4 regions of the Salimicrobium salexigens genome follow, and region 3 is predicted to be linked to each of the others. Evidence: predicted binding sites of a transcription regulator. Region 3 holds the regulator's gene; each other region holds the start of a gene.
What was found. The regulator Rex, encoded in region 3, represses fermentation and respiration genes when NADH is low (regulators of the CRP and FNR family bind a similar motif). The targets are predictions, from matches to a motif close to TTGTGAAATATTTCACAA.
Positions count from the first base shown of each region.

Region 1: the regulator Rex is predicted to act here: its motif matches at 2,483-2,500, upstream of BW931_RS02165 (cytochrome ubiquinol oxidase subunit I).
Region 2: the regulator Rex is predicted to act here: its motif matches at 3,134-3,151, upstream of BW931_RS13065 (L-lactate dehydrogenase).
Region 4: the regulator Rex is predicted to act here: its motif matches at 1,686-1,703, upstream of qoxA (cytochrome aa3 quinol oxidase subunit II).

Region 1 covers NZ_FTOK01000001.1:430,029-433,920, reverse strand. The annotation lists gene BW931_RS02170 (cytochrome d ubiquinol oxidase subunit II) at 58-1,071, opposite strand; gene BW931_RS02165 (cytochrome ubiquinol oxidase subunit I) at 1,071-2,423, opposite strand; gene BW931_RS02160 (ABC transporter ATP-binding protein) at 2,700-3,892, opposite strand, start outside.
Region 2 covers NZ_FTOK01000020.1:1,089-4,980, forward strand. The annotation lists gene BW931_RS13800 (metal ABC transporter solute-binding protein, Zn/Mn family) at 1-315, shown strand, start outside; gene BW931_RS13060 (L-lactate permease) at 492-2,117, opposite strand; gene BW931_RS13065 (L-lactate dehydrogenase) at 2,156-3,109, opposite strand; gene BW931_RS13070 (IS5/IS1182 family transposase) at 3,265-3,892, opposite strand, start outside.
Region 3 covers NZ_FTOK01000015.1:5,591-9,482, reverse strand. The annotation lists gene BW931_RS12615 (MDR family MFS transporter) at 1-1,093, opposite strand, end outside; gene BW931_RS12610 (redox-sensing transcriptional repressor Rex) at 1,223-1,852, opposite strand; gene BW931_RS12605 (ABC-F family ATP-binding cassette domain-containing protein) at 1,981-3,892, shown strand, end outside.
Region 4 covers NZ_FTOK01000001.1:154,026-157,917, forward strand. The annotation lists gene qoxB (cytochrome aa3 quinol oxidase subunit I) at 1-641, opposite strand, end outside; gene qoxA (cytochrome aa3 quinol oxidase subunit II) at 660-1,544, opposite strand; gene BW931_RS00855 (HD domain-containing phosphohydrolase) at 1,838-3,361, opposite strand; gene BW931_RS00860 (CheR family methyltransferase) at 3,366-3,892, opposite strand, start outside.

The sequences.
Region 1 (3,892 bases), on a different contig from region 3:
CCACCCTTCCTACGCGTATATTATCTCAAAAATAGCCGGAGAGGAAGACCTCTCCAGCTATTTATTTCCTTTAATATAATCTGCATCAAACAGGAACATTCTCATCAGCATCACCAGAGAAGGGATGAGCAACAGGAGCCCGCCTATAAATGCGACTACCAGGGCCAATCCCATAGCATCTGGTGTTACACTTTCGGAAATCGTTACGTGCGGGTAAAGCAGATACGGCAGTTTTGAAACGCCATATCCGAAGAAAGCGAAGAGAAACTGGAGCATTACGGCGATAAAAGCAAAGCCGTACAGTTTTTCACTGTATACGAGAAATACAGCTACCAGATAGAACAACACACTGAGCCCAAACACCCACCAGTAATCGAACAGCCTGTCAAAGTGCTCGGGATTGTGCTGACTCATAGCTATAAACACCGTCATACTGGCGATAATCGTAGGAATGCTCCAAAACAGAGCGTATCTTCTTAACAACGATAAAGCGTCTTTGTCTCCCGCCCTATGTGCATAATAGGACAGAAACATCGAACTGATGTAAAGCACGGAGACGATTGCAAGTAAGACTACACTCCAGGAGTATGGACTGAGCAACAGCTCGGTAATCTGCAGTCTCACCCCGTCTTCCGTTACGTTAAGGAAGCCTCCTTCCGAAATAGTAAGAGCCGTAGAAAGTGAAGCAGGAATCAATAACCCCGTAGCTCCGTAGAGAAACATGAAAACAGAGTTATTTTTTGAGCCGTAACTTTCAAACGCATAGAAGGAACCCCGGATAGCCAACAGTACAATCGCAATGCTTCCGGGTATTAACAGCGCCTGTCCGAAATAGTAAGCCATATCCGGAAAGAAGCCGACGAGCCCTACGAAGAAAAAGACGAAGAAAACGTTCGTCACTTCCCAGACAGGTGATAGATACCTGGAAATCAGTTTATTCATAATATGATCTTTGTTCGTTCTTCTTGCGTAATAAGCAAAAAAGCCTGCTCCGAAATCAACGGAAGCTACAATCAGATATCCGTACAGAAACACCCATAAAACTGTGATACCTATATATTCGTATCCCATTATCGCTCCCCTCCTTTGCCGACTTCCGTATAAAGATGTTCAAGTTCCACTTCCGCAGGGTGATCTTTGAACATTTTACGCAGAACTACAAGAGTACCGATGCCAAGAACAAAATAAAGAAGGAAAAACAGCAGGAACATAGCTCCCACGTTCGGAGATGTAGTAGCCCCTTCGGCCACTTTCATAAACCCTCTCATAATCCAGGGCTGCCGTCCGATTTCGGCGTACACCCACCCAAATTCAATAGCAAGCATGGATAAAGGACCGATCGTAGTCAGCGCCCAGAGCATCAGCTTATTGTGCGGGTTCCATTTCTTGACGTAGGTCATCAGTACATACAACCCGGATATCAGAAGCACAAACATTCCTATCGATACCATCAGGTCGAAGAAATAGTGAATAAACAACGGCGGTTCTTCGTCGTCAGGAATTTTATCAAGTCCTGTCACTTCCGCATCGAAATTTCCGTAAGCCAAAAAGCTCAAGGCTTTCGGTAATCGTATCTCTCCGGTGATCTCATTATCGTCATTCAGGGTACCGAAAAGCACGAGGTCCGCACCTTCTTCAGTTTCGAAATGCCATTCCCCTGCTGCGAGTTTCTCCGGCTGATGTTCTGCCAGAAATTTTGCAGATAAATCTCCGGCCACAGCCGTGGAGATCGAGAAAACAAGTGTGGCTGTAACTGTCAGCTTCAGCGCGCGTTTCGCATATTCCTGATCTCGTTTCACGAGATACGTTACAGCAGCTATCGTCGCAAGAATCGCTGCTGAAGTCATATAGGCTGATGACACTACGTGAAAGACCTTCGTTGGAGTCGCAGGGTTGAACATTGCTGCTAGCGGGTTTATCGCGTTGATTACTCCATCCTCCACATCGAACCCTGCAGGTGTATTCATAAAGGCGTTCACTGTCGTAATGAAGAATGCGGACAGCGTTCCGCCAATTATAATGGGGATGGAGAGCCACCAGTGAGTCATAGGATTCTTAAAGCGGTCCCACGTATAGAGATATGCCCCGAGGAAAATAGCTTCAAAGAAGAAAGCAAAAGTTTCCATAAACAGCGGCAGGGCAATCACTTTACCGGCCAGCTGCATAAAACTCGGCCACAGCAGAGAGAGCTGCAGACCTATAGCCGTACCGGTAACCACGCCTACTGCCACGATTATCGTGAAGCCTCTCGCCCATCTTTTCGCCATTAACGAATAATATTTATCTTTTTTCCTTATTCCGATGAGTTCGGCTATGGAGATCATGACCGGAACTCCTACGCCGACTGTAGCGAAAATAATGTGAAAAATCAGCGTCATTGCCGTAAGCATCCGGCTCAGCATGACAGAATCCAATTCAATCATTTTATTTCCCCCTCTTAGATAACTGATTACAGTTTGATCCGTATCAGGTTTTGACAAATTTGTGACTTATTTCACAATATCCTGTTACCAACTATAATACCTTACCCTGAGGAAACGTGTCTACTCATAAACCTGTGTCATTTAAGTGAAAAAGAACTTTGTTAACATTCAGTGTCCGAAGCCGCCCGGTAGAGTAAAAGCAGTAGTGGGAGCAGAGGGCATGCCCGCATTTTTTAAGCTTTGCTTAGTCAAAAGACCTGCCGCAATAACGGCAGGTCAGGTAGCATCAAGCATTTGAAACTGGGATTTTACCAACTCATAATATTCCCCTTCTTTTTCCATCAGTTCCTCATGAGATCCGTGCTCCAGAACCTTCCCATTCTCCAGTACAAAGATTTTATCGGCTTCTCTGATAGTGGACAGGCGGTGAGCTATCATAATAGCTGTACGGTTCTTTAAAAGTCTGTTCAGTGCTTCCTGGATTTTCATTTCTGTTTCCGTATCGATACTTGACGTAGCTTCGTCAAGAATGAGAATACTCGGATCAGCAAGGAGAGCTCTGGCGAAAGAAAGCAGCTGTCTCTCCCCTGCCGATAAAATATTGCCCCGCTCTTCTACTTCCGTCCTGTATCCGTGAGGGAGCCGATCAATGAACTCATCCGCTCCCACCACCCGGGCAGCCTCTTTCACTTCTTCATCACTTGCCTCCGGCCTTCCGAACCGGATATTTTCCATAATATCCCCCGAGAAAATGAAGGTATCCTGAAGTACAACACTGATCCGGGAGCGGATGCTGTCGATTTTCGCATCGCGCAGATCGATTCCGTCTATTCTCACTTCTCCTTCAGTAGGATCATAAAATCTGCTGATCAGATTTGCGATTGTAGACTTACCGGAACCGGTGTGTCCCACGAGAGCAACCGTCTCACCCTGTTTTATCTCAAGAGATAAGTCAGGAATGGCTATCCTCTCAGCATCATAGGCGAATTTTACGCGGTCAAACTCAATATGGCCATTCATGCTCTTCAATTCGACCGCATCTTCCTTTTCTTTTACGTTCGGCTGTTCATCCAGGAACTCGAATATCCTCTCTGACGCTGCCATTGCCATCAGCAACTGATTGTACATCTGACCGAGTCTTGATATAGGTTCCCAGAACATACCGAGATAGATAGAGAAGGTTACGAACGTTCCTACAGTGACATCTCCTTCGAGAATTAAGTAAGCACCGTATGCGAGCAGTATAACCGTTCCTATGGCATTACTCATTTCAACGAATGGACGGAACATGGCGCTCTTCCTCGAAGCTTCTTTCCAGGCATTGAAATTACTTGTATTTATTCCTTCAAAATATTCGGCATTTTCATTTTCCTGAGCAAATGCCTGTGTTATCCTCATTCCCTGCAGACTTTCATTTAAATGCGAGTTCAGCTTGGACTGCTCGATTCTGACTGTCTGCCAGGACCTGC
Region 2 (3,892 bases), on a different contig from region 3:
GCATATGGATACTGGGAACAGGCGTATGGAATCGAGCAAATTGCTGTATCGGGATTGAGCCCTACCAACGAGCCGTCCCAGAAGGGGTTGGAAACGATCATCGAGACGGCTGAACAAAATGACCTCGATCACGTATTTTTCGAGCAGAATGTCACGCCTAAAGTTGCTGATGTCGTGAAGAAGGAAATCGGAGCCGAAGCTTTGCGCCTGCACAATTTATCTGTCTTGACCGAAGAAGATGTGAAGAACGAAGAAGACTACTTCACGCTTATGCAGCGTAACTTAGAGACATTGATGGAAGGTTTGTCGGAATAAAGGCACAAACACTCAGCCTGATGAAAAACGTATGAGTCGAAGTTTTCCGTGAGTAAGCGATTATGTAGACAGGTGGCACCGCTCGGTTTGTATAGCCGACAACTGAAATGAGAAAAAGAAGCCGCGTCGCTCTGAAGAAGAGAACGATGCGGCTTCTTTGTTATATCCGTTCTGTATCAAATACCGGCTAATGATAACAGGAACGTTGTAAGACAGACGATGACAAGCAACCCCAGACTGTATTTCAACGTCATCTGAAACAGTTCGGACTCATGCCCCGTTTCCTTGACCGCTGCGGTCGCAATAGCGATGGATTGAGGGGAAATCAGTTTAGCCATGACGCCACCTGCTGTATTGGCTGCCAGTAACAGGGAAGGGTCGGTCATGATCTGATTCGCCGTAACGACCTGCAAATGCCCGAACAATGCGTTGTTGCTGACGACAGACCCGGTGATGAAGACTCCGATCCACCCAAGAATCGGGCTGAACAGCGGAAACAGATCTCCGGTCTTCGCCAGAGCGAGCCCGATGGTAGAGCTGAGTCCGGCGAAGTTCGAAAGATTGGCGAAAGCCATGACGAAACAGATCGTCAGAACCGGAATCCATAGTTCTTTGACGGTGAGCTTCAACGACTTCATACCTTCAGGCAGAGTGATGGCAGAGCTGAACCATCCGGTAAGCAGGACAGCCACCAGAATCGCCGTACCTGTTGCAGATAACAGATCCAGTTTGAACAGGGCATCCAGCGCTGTGACGTCGGCTGCGATCGGCGGTGCTTTCTGTATCTCCTGGTGGAGGAAAGGGACCGGTAAGTAAGCGGTCGTCCATTCCAGAACCCCGCCCGCGCTGAACAGAGCTTTGAACGCAGGCAGGCTCCACAGAGTGATGGTCGCAGTCAGAATATAGAAAGGAGACCAGGCTTTGATGATCTCTTTGATGGTGTAGGTTTCTCCCTGCTGGACTGCTGGTGCGTTCTCTTCCCGGTGTATGTGCTTCGGTTGCCATTTTCTTAAGAACAGGGCAAGGCCGCCCATGCTCAGTAAAGCAGCCAGAATGTTCGCAAGCTCAGGGCCGAGGAAGAGAATCGTGAAGATCTGAGTCCCTGTATAGATTCCGCTTACTACGAGTAAGGCAGGTAATGTTTCTCTCACCCCTTTGATGCCGTTAAGAATAAACACGAGTAAAAATGGAATGATGAATGAAATCATCGGCAAAATATAAACGAGTGTTCTCGACAGTTCCATCGTTTCCAGATTCCCCATCTGCGCTCCTACAATCACGGGGACACCGATAGCCCCGAATGCTCCGGAAGCCGCATTGGCGATCAGACATAGTGCCGCGGCTTTCAGAGGACGGAAACCAAGTTCCACGAGCAGAGCAGCACTGATGGCGATCGGCACCCCGAAGCCTGCCGCCCCTTCGAGGAAGGCGTTGAAACTGAAACCGATCAGCAATAACTGCAGTCGCTGGTCATGGGAAATGGAAGCGATACTCGAACGGATTACGGTGAACTTCCCTGTATGAACAGCGATTTTGTATAACCAGACCGCCATGATGACGATGTAGCCGATCGGCCACAGGCCGTTGGCGATTCCGTGCAAAGAAGCGGAAATGGCTTTTGCTATCGGCATATCGAAAAACAGAACAGCTACGAAAATACTGAGGATCAGGGTAAGGAAAGCAGCCAGGATCCCTTTCATTTTTAACCGTGTCAGTGCCAGAAAGAAGAAGAAGATCGGCAAAGCTGCAAGAATGGAACTGATGAACACGTTTCCGAACGGATCATACTGTTGTAACCACATAAGGCATCGCTCCTTTCTAAGGTGAATTTAGACGTTTATCAGTGTTCGAAGTTGGAGGTAAGGATACCCTTCAGTACGGTTGCGCTATGGTTGAACTGTTCCTGCTCTTTTTCATTCAGGCTTACTTCGACTACATCACGGATGCCTTCCCGGTTCACGATTGCCGGAACACCCATGTATACATCTTCGGTTCCGTATTCGCCGTCGAGGTAAGCACTCACGGTCAAAATGACATTTTCGTTATTGAGGATGGCTTTCGTCATACGGGTGAGCCCCATAGCGATGCCATAGTACGTAGCACCTTTTTTCTCGATGATATGATAGGCAGCATCACGTACATTGACGAAGATCTCTTCAAGATCCTCTTTGCGGTATTTGTCATAGCGGTCTACCATTTCAAGGATAGGTACGCCTCCTACAGTTGCATGACTCCATACCGGCAATTCCGTGTCCCCGTGTTCTCCGATGATGTTGGCGTGAATGTTAGATGGGGTAACATCGAAATACTCTCCGAGAAGATAGCGGAATCTGCTGGAATCAAGAATCGTTCCGCTGCCGATGACTTTTTCTTTAGGAAGGCCACTGAATTTCCACGTTGCGTACGTAAGGATATCCACCGGGTTCGTCGCTACCATGAAGATCCCGTTGAAGCCGCTGGCCATAACGTCCGATACGATTTTCTTAAAGATAGCAAGGTTCTTTTTGACAAGATCGAGCCTGGTTTCTCCGGGCTGTTGGTTGGCACCTGCACTGATACATACGATATCCGCATCTTTACAGTCTGCATACGTACCAGCCCATGTTTTCGTAGGATGGGGAGCGAATACTTTCCCGTGATTCAAATCCATCGCGTCTCCCATAGCTTTGTCTTCATTGAGGTCGATGATGACGAATTCTTCTGCGACAGCCTGGTTGAGCATGGAGAATGCGTAACTGCTTCCTACGGCTCCTGCGCCTATAAGTGCAACTCGATTAACATTTTCTTTAGTCATGTGAAATCCTCCTCGATTCTATCTTTGTAAAATTTATCACATGTTCATTGTCCAGCATTTCCACGGTTAACTCAATAGCGTGAATCAATTTCATAATTGCTTTCTTAAAAAACGTTCAGACCTCCAGAATTCTTTGCCCTTCTATTTTTAAAAATTTAGGAAGCGGTGATCTTCTGATCCATCGTGCTGGTTAACCGGTCCACGGCTAACTTTGATGCATTATAAACCAGCGTGACTAGCTGGAAATGCATCTTCGCTTTCGGTCCCGTCCGTTGCCGGACATTATTCAACATAAAGTATCCTTTCAGGTAGCCGATGACTCGTTCCACAGCGGTGCGACGTTTGTAGATGCTGTTCCATTTTTGGGACCCTCGGGCCGGGGCGCTATACTTGCGAAGATTCTGGGTCCGTTTGATCTTATACACTTTCTGACATACCCCTTCATACTGAAGCGGGCATTCGTTACATTCTTTAGGCGCTGTATATTTCAAGGTATCGTATGTCTCATCATAGCTGTCATAACGGTAGGAGTGTTCCCGGACGCAGGTGGGAGCGAAGTGCTCATTGAATCCTATCATCTCCTTCTCGTTCCTGCGGTTATAGGCGATCACTGCGTAGAGTCCCACGTCATCCAGCTGATGATAGATCGGACGATAATCATATCCGGCATCGAAGGTCCCGTACCGTAACGGCAGGTTCCGGTCCTCCGGGAGATTCTTCAGCAAGGGAATAGCTGCCTTCCCGTCATTCAGATTTCCGGACGTCATCAGCGATAAAAGGATG
Region 3 (3,892 bases):
CGCGGATCGCATTCAGCAGTAGAATCCACCAGAACGGACTGGACGTCTCGAGCATCCCGAGTCCGACGGTTGAAATCCCCATAATCGCAAGACCCGGAGGAAGAACATATTTCGGCCCTTTTTTATCAAGGAGTCTCCCCCCGAAGGACATAAACACCCCGCTCATAGCTGCCGCCGGTAAGAACAGGAGCCCCGTCCATACTTCGTTCAGACCGTATACGTTCTGTATGAGAAGCGGCAGCAGAAAAATGCCCGAGAAGAGACCGATGGAAGCCGACGACGTAATCAGTATCGATATGGCGTACGTCGGCACTTTGAACACCGACAGATTCAAAAGCGGCTGTTCCTGACGTATTTCATACCGGACGAACACGAATATCAGAATCAGCCCGGTTGCGACAATACCCAGGTTCAGCGGTTCAAAAAGAATCTCCGGTGTACGTCCCCGTCCGAGGGCGAACAGTATCCCCCCGATTCCGGAAGTGACGAGCAGAAATCCGATGAGATCGAACCGTTTCTCCGGATCGCTCTCGGTCTGTTCCAGAAATTTCACAGACAATAGGAGTCCGATGAGACCGAACGGTATATTCACCGCAAACAGCCACGGCCACTCCAGCACCTGGATGAGCAGTCCGCCGACGGTCGGCCCGATTGCCGGCGCCACCATGGCCGCAACGCCGTAAATTCCGACGGCCAGTCCCCGCTCGTTTCTCGGGAACGAGTTGAATATAAGCGCCATCGCAATCGGCATCATAAGACCCCCGGCAGAGCCCTGGATCGCCCGGGAAGCGATGACCATGCCGAGGGAGCTGCTGAAGAAACCGGAAGTGGAACCGACGAGGAACAGAGTGAGACCGACGAGATAGACTTTCTTCTTCCCGAACCGGTCTCCGAAATAGCCGGTGAGCGGCATCGTCATACCCATCGACACCATGAAAATCGTCAATATCCATCCGGCTCCCACGGCAGTCGTATCGAATATTTCGATGAAGCGCGGCAGAACCGGATTTAACATACTATTGTTCAAAATGACGGTGAACGTCCCGAATAATACGGAGACGACGACCAGCCATTTTTCAGGTATTTTCGCCATAGTTTATCCTGACCTTTCGAATATCGAATTATTATTGACTATACCCTGCGTTTCACGAAAAGAAACTCTTCCAGGAAACGATAATAAAAAGCCCGGGGGAAGCCCCGGACCTCTCAATAGAGTAGTTGGTTACAGCGGATAATGCTTCAGAAAATAAGCAAGTGACTGCAGTTCGACAGACAAATCGATGTGATGCACGCGTACGGTAGGAGGAACGGAAATTCGCGCCGGTGTAAAGTTCAGAATCCCGGACACGCCCCGCTCCACCAGCCGATCCGTAATCCCCTGAGCTTCCTGGGACGGGACCGTCAGAATGGCCACCGACACGTTTCCCATCTTTTCTTCCAGATCATCGATATGAGCGACCGGCACACCGCCGATTTCCGTGCCGACGAGCCGGTCGTTCGCATCAAAAGCTACCACTATTTTCGTGTTGTTGTTTTTCATGAAGTTGTAGTTCAGAAACGCCGTTCCGAGATTCCCTACCCCGATCAGCGCGACTTCGGTCGTCTCATCCTGGTCGAGCGTTCTTCTGAAAAACTGCAGCAGATGTTCCACATTGTAGCCGTAGCCTTTTTTGCCGAGCGCTCCGAAATAAGAAAAATCCCGGCGTATCGTCGCAGAGTCCACTTTGACCGCGTCGCTCAGTTCCTTTGAAGAGACCCGCAGTTTCCCCTGTAAGTATAAGTTATTGATGAACCGGTAATATAAAGGCAGGCGTTTCGCCGTAGCCTGGGGGATCTTCATTTCATCACCCATGTCTCCTCCTCCTTCTTTCTCCTGTTCTATAGTTTATCAAAAAACGTGATGGATTTCACAAAGTTAGCACCTTTTGTTGCCCCTTCTGCTTTGTATGAGATACACTAAATAAGTCGAGGTGAAAAATTATGATACTAATGCAGCTGAATCAATTAACGAAGCGTTTTGGAGCTGAGTTAATTTTATCCGATATCGATTTGGAAGTACAAACAAACGACCGCATCGCCATCGTCGGAAGAAACGGAGCGGGGAAATCCACCCTGCTTAAAGTGATGGCCGGAGAGATGGGATATGAAGAGGGGAACATTTTCCAGTCCAAGGAGACAAGCGTCGGCTATCTGGAACAGCATAGCGGACTCGAGTCGAACGGAACGATCTGGGAGGAGTTCTCCCGCGTTTTCGATCATCTGAAGAATATGGAAGACAAACTGAGAAAAATGGAAAGTGAGATGGCGGACCCCGATCATTTCGCTTCTCCGGAGGAATACCAGGACTTTCTCGAAGAATACGACCGCAGGCAGAACGAATTCCAGATGGCCGGAGGGTACCGGTACGAAGCGGACATGAAAGCCGTACTGCAGGGACTCAGTTTCCCCGAATCCATGTGGGACCAGTCCATCACTACGCTGAGCGGCGGACAGAAGACGAGACTGGCACTCGGAAAACACCTGCTCACGAAACCGGACGTCCTCATTCTGGATGAGCCGACGAACCACCTGGATATCGACACGCTCACGTGGCTCGAGAACTATTTATCCTCCTACCCGGGTGCTGTCGTCATTGTCTCCCACGACCGCTATTTTCTCGATAAAATCGTAAACACTGTATACGAAGTCGCCCTGCAGCGGGTGAAGAAATACACCGGCAACTACAGCGACTATCTGAAGCAGAAGGAAGCGGACTTCGAACAGGAAATGAAGCAGTACGAGAAACAGCAGGGTGAAATCAAGAAGATGGAAGATTTCATTCAGAAGAATATCGTCCGGGCGACGACCAGTAAGCGGGCGCAGAGCCGGCGGAAACAACTCGAGAAAATGGAGAAAGTCGAAAAGCCGAAAGATGACGCGAAATCAGCAAAATTCACTTTTCAGATCGACAGACGGAGCGGAAATGATGTACTGAAAACGGATAATCTCGGTTTCGGTTATCCGGACAGCGATTATCTGTTCCGTGACGTGAGTCTGGACGTTTCCCGCGGAGATTCCATCGCTCTGATCGGCCCGAACGGCGTCGGAAAATCGACGCTTCTCAAACTGCTTACGGAAAAACTCAACCCGAGCCACGGCGATATTATGCTCGGTGCGAATGTACAGATCGGCTACTATGATCAGGAACAGAGCGAACTGAACCGGAAGAAGATGGTGCTCCATGAACTGTGGGACGACTACCCGATGGAAGATGAGAAGGATATCCGCACCATTCTCGGGAACTTCCTGTTCACGGGAGAGGACGTGCTGAAACCGGTGACCGCTTTGAGCGGCGGGGAAAAAGCCCGCCTGTCTCTCGCAAAACTTATGATGCAGAAAGCGAACCTGCTGATTCTCGACGAGCCGACGAACCACCTGGATCTCGACAGTAAAGAGGTCCTCGAAGCCGCTCTCGTCGACTATCCCGGAACGCTTATCTTCGTCTCTCACGACCGTTATTTCATCAACAAAATCGCCACGCAGATCGTGGAGATGCAGCCGGAGGAGACGCGCACGTTCCTCGGGGACTATGACTACTATCAGGAGAAAAAACGCGAGGAAGCGGAACTGAAGGCTATTGAAGAAAGAGAAAAAGGGAAACCGGAAGCAGCCGCTTCCACGGAAGGGAAACGCTCCTTTCAGGAAGACAAAGCCGCTAAACGGGAAGAACGGAAGCGCCTCCGCCGTATTGAAGAGATAGAAACCGAAATCGAGAGCTGGGAACAGAAAATCTCGGACAACGATGACGAGCTCTGCAAACCCGAAGTATATCAGGATTCCGGGAAATCAGGAGAACTGACGGAAGAAAACAGACAGGCAGAGCAAAAAATTGAAGCACTTATGGAAGAATGGG
Region 4 (3,892 bases), on a different contig from region 3:
GGGGCACGCATTTTGAAAATCGTAACGATGAAGTTAATACCGGTAATCAACGTACCCAGTCCGGCAATCTGTAACGCGATCATGTAATAGTTGGTCCCGATGTGTGGGGAAAGTTCGTTACCGGCGAGCGGGAAGTACGATGTCCAACCGGAGCTCGGTGATCCCCCGATGACGAACGACAGGTTGAAAAGCATCGCTCCCATGAAATACAACCAGAAACTGAGGGCGTTCAGTCTCGGGAAAGCAACGTCGCGCGCTCCGATTTGCAAAGGAACGACGAAGTTCATTAAAGCTGTAATAAAAGCCATGGCCATGAAGAAAATCATGACAACGCCGTGGGTGGTGAATATTTCGTTATATTCGGCTGCGCTTAATAGTTCGTTACCGGGCATGGAAGTTTGGGCACGCATCATCAGCGCGTCGACTCCGCCCCTGAAAAGCATAAGCAGTGCAGAAATCAAATACATGATTCCTATTCTTTTATGGTCAACCGTCGTCAACCACTCACTCCACAAGTATCCCCACTTTTTGAAATAGGTGATACCGGCAAGGACCGCAATCAGTGTAAGACCGATTGCGACCATAGATAAATAAATGGTGGGAGTTGGGTTAGGTACGGCAAATTGTTTAAAAAACTCCATCCATAAGACTCCTCTCTTTTAATGGTCCGACTGCTCTTGCTCCATTTCTTTCTTCATTTCTTCCTCGCTCATCTCCCCGTGCTCCTCAGGAGGAGGGCTGAAATCAAGATGAGTACTGCTGAAGGTTTTCTGGCCCAGATGTCCGGGTTCGAGCAGTTTATTGAATGTTTTTTCATCCAAAGGTTCCGCAGTATTTTTTACTTCTTTCACCCATTCATCGAACTCTTTCTGGGAGACAGCACTCACGTTGAAGGTCTGTTCAGCGAACCCTTCACCGGAGAAGTTGGCATTACGTCCCTGCATTTCTCCTTCTTCCGTAGCGGCAAGATTCAGAGTTGTAATCATTCCTGTCATAGCGTATTTTTGACCGGCCAATTGAGGAATCCAAAAACTCGAAATGGCATCGAAAGAATATAAGCGGAACTCTACAGGGCGGTCAGTAGGAAGGAAAAGATAGTTTACAGTCTCAATATCTTCTTCCGGATAACTGAAATGCCATTTCCAGTTGGAGGAAGCAGCATAAATTACCATAGGCTCCTCATCTTTGAACTGTTTCGGCACGCTTTCTGCTTCATATGTGCTTTGTACAGAGACGAAGGAAAGGAATACGATGATCAATACCGGAATACCAATTGTGGTTATCTCCACCCAGATGTTCCCTTTCACTATCGGTGGTCTGTAGTCAGATGGTGTTTTTGTCGAGCGATATTTAACCAGGATATATATTAAGATAACGAAGACCACGACAACAACGAATAGCATAGTCCATATAGATATCCATATGATATCTTTTAATAGTGCTGCCTGTGGTCCCATGGGATCAAAGACAGTTAACGGTTCGCATCCGCTCAGGAAAAGTAAAAAAGACAAAAGCAAACCGGAAAATAGCCACTGTTTCTTCATGTTCAGACTCCTTTCTGAATTAACTGCTGTTAATGCGTGTTTCCATCATAGGGGCTTTATACAGACTTTCGCAACGAATATGACAACAGTTCACAAATTGTTCATGTATGTTGAATGAATTGTCACGAAAAAATGTCGGTCCTGTGAATAATGTGACAAAAAGGTGGAAGAAAAGACACAGAATCAATGTTTGTCAGCACTGACATCACCGGATTGTTATGTACGGTTTTATCGTCATAAAAACACGGAGCGATGGATCTCCTCTTCAGAAAAAATGTCCTGAAGTTTCAGCTTCAGGACATGATTTCAATAAACAGTTCCACAAGTTTGGGGTCGAACTCCTTGCCGGAATACTTTTTAAGCTCCTGTAATGCTTCCTCTTTAGAAATAGCAGGGTGATAAGGGTGGTCACTGACCATCGCATCATACGCCTCGCAGATATGGATAATGCGGGCCTCTAACTTAATGTCTTCCCCTTCCAGGTTAAGAGGATATCCACGGCCGTCATAATGTTCATGGTGGGTGAGTACGATCATTGATAAATCCGCGAACTCTTCGGAAGCATTCAATATCCGGTGCCCAATTTCCGGATGTCGCTGCACGAGTTCATTCTCTTCCGCAGTTAGCGGAGTATCCTTGTTGAGAATAGAGTGATCAATGGTGATTTTCCCTATATCATGGAGCATTCCTGCCGTCTTCAGGTTCAATAGTCTCGTTTCATCAAGATCCAGAGCCTGACCCAATTTTTCGGCCAGGCTGCTCACACGCTGGGAGTGGGCTTCTTCACGCGGGACTTTTTCGAAAAGACTGGCCATCATACTGTTGATATAGCTGGTCCGATGGCTGTTTCGCTGGAACAGTTTATTTCTATACATCCGGTTCTCTGCATATTGAAGAACTTCCTCGGTGGACTGGAAGGCCATTTTTTTGACAGAGGAACCGAAAGAAGTAGTGATGTATAATTTATTATCGCCTTCAATTACACAGGATTTCACTAACTGGGCACGTATTTCCTTCACTTCTTTTTCGGACGTGTTCGGGAGAATAATAGCGAATTCATCCCCTCCGATGCGGAATACTTCATCATTCGTTCTGGTGTTTTCCGAAAGCGCTTCGGAAACTTTTTTTACAACGTTGTCCCCTTCGGGGTGACCGAAGGCATCATTGATAAGTTTCAAACCGTTGATATCTCCCAGTATAAATCCAAGTGGGAAATTTTGGGATGTATCCATTTCCTGAACTTTTTTCTCGAAGTAACGACGATTGTACAGTCCTGTCATTTCATCATGGATGGAAAGGTGTTCAATGTGTTTCTGGTAATTGACGTTTTCTGTCTGATCGATACAGGCGATTCTATACTCACCTTTATTAATCACGTTACTTTCCATATGCACATGTTTTTCTTTTCCGTTTATGTCCAGAGTAATATCTATCGGCTGTATATCCTTCTGATGTTCGAGTTGTTTCGTATGGAAATAAAAAGCATCCTGGCTATCTTCGCTGATCCACTCAAACAGTTTTGAACCTGTCAGATCCTCGTTTTCAAAGAGAGAGGAAGCTTTCCTGTTGCAGTCCGTAATGGAAAAGGAACCATCTACAGTCAGGTAAGAAATAGGGGCTTCATAAAACAAAGATTCATAATTTTCTTTTACCAGTACCAACTCATGATTTGTCCGTTTCAACTCTTCGTTCTGAAAACGGAGTTCTTCATGGTAGACCGACAGTGTAGAAAGAATTTCCTCTTTTGTTTCGTTTTTGTAGTCTTCAATATTGTTCCCCTGAAGAATTTGTTCGATTATTTCTTCCATACGTTCCATAAGTTTAGTCTCCTTGCTTCATGTAGTTGGAAATATCTATGATAGTACCGCCGATACGGAGCGGGTCTTCATCGTGATCTTTCTCGAGGACTCTCCCCAAAAAATGGACAGGGATGAAACTTCCATCTTCACACTGATAAGAAGCGAACAGGTTGATACTCTTCTTCTTCCCCGAAAGCATTTTTTCAAAAGCTACTTTTATATCATTTGTCTTAAAATATCGGCTGACTTCGTTGAGCGTCGTAGGAAAATCTTCCTTTCCATAACCGCAGTTCTGTAAAAAGGAAGGGGAGACGTCGAAATGATCGGCACGGCCATTGAATTCCCACCATCCCATATTGCTGATTTCAAGGACCTGCTCAAATTTCTCCTTCGTTTCCATCACTTTTGACCGTTCCTTTTTCAAATTCGTGATTTCTACGAGTGTGACGATAATTCCGTTTACGGAGTTATATTCTGTCCGGTAAGGACGGATGCGGACGAACCAGTGCCTGCCTTTATTATCTTCTATCTCTTTTTCCTTCTTTATAA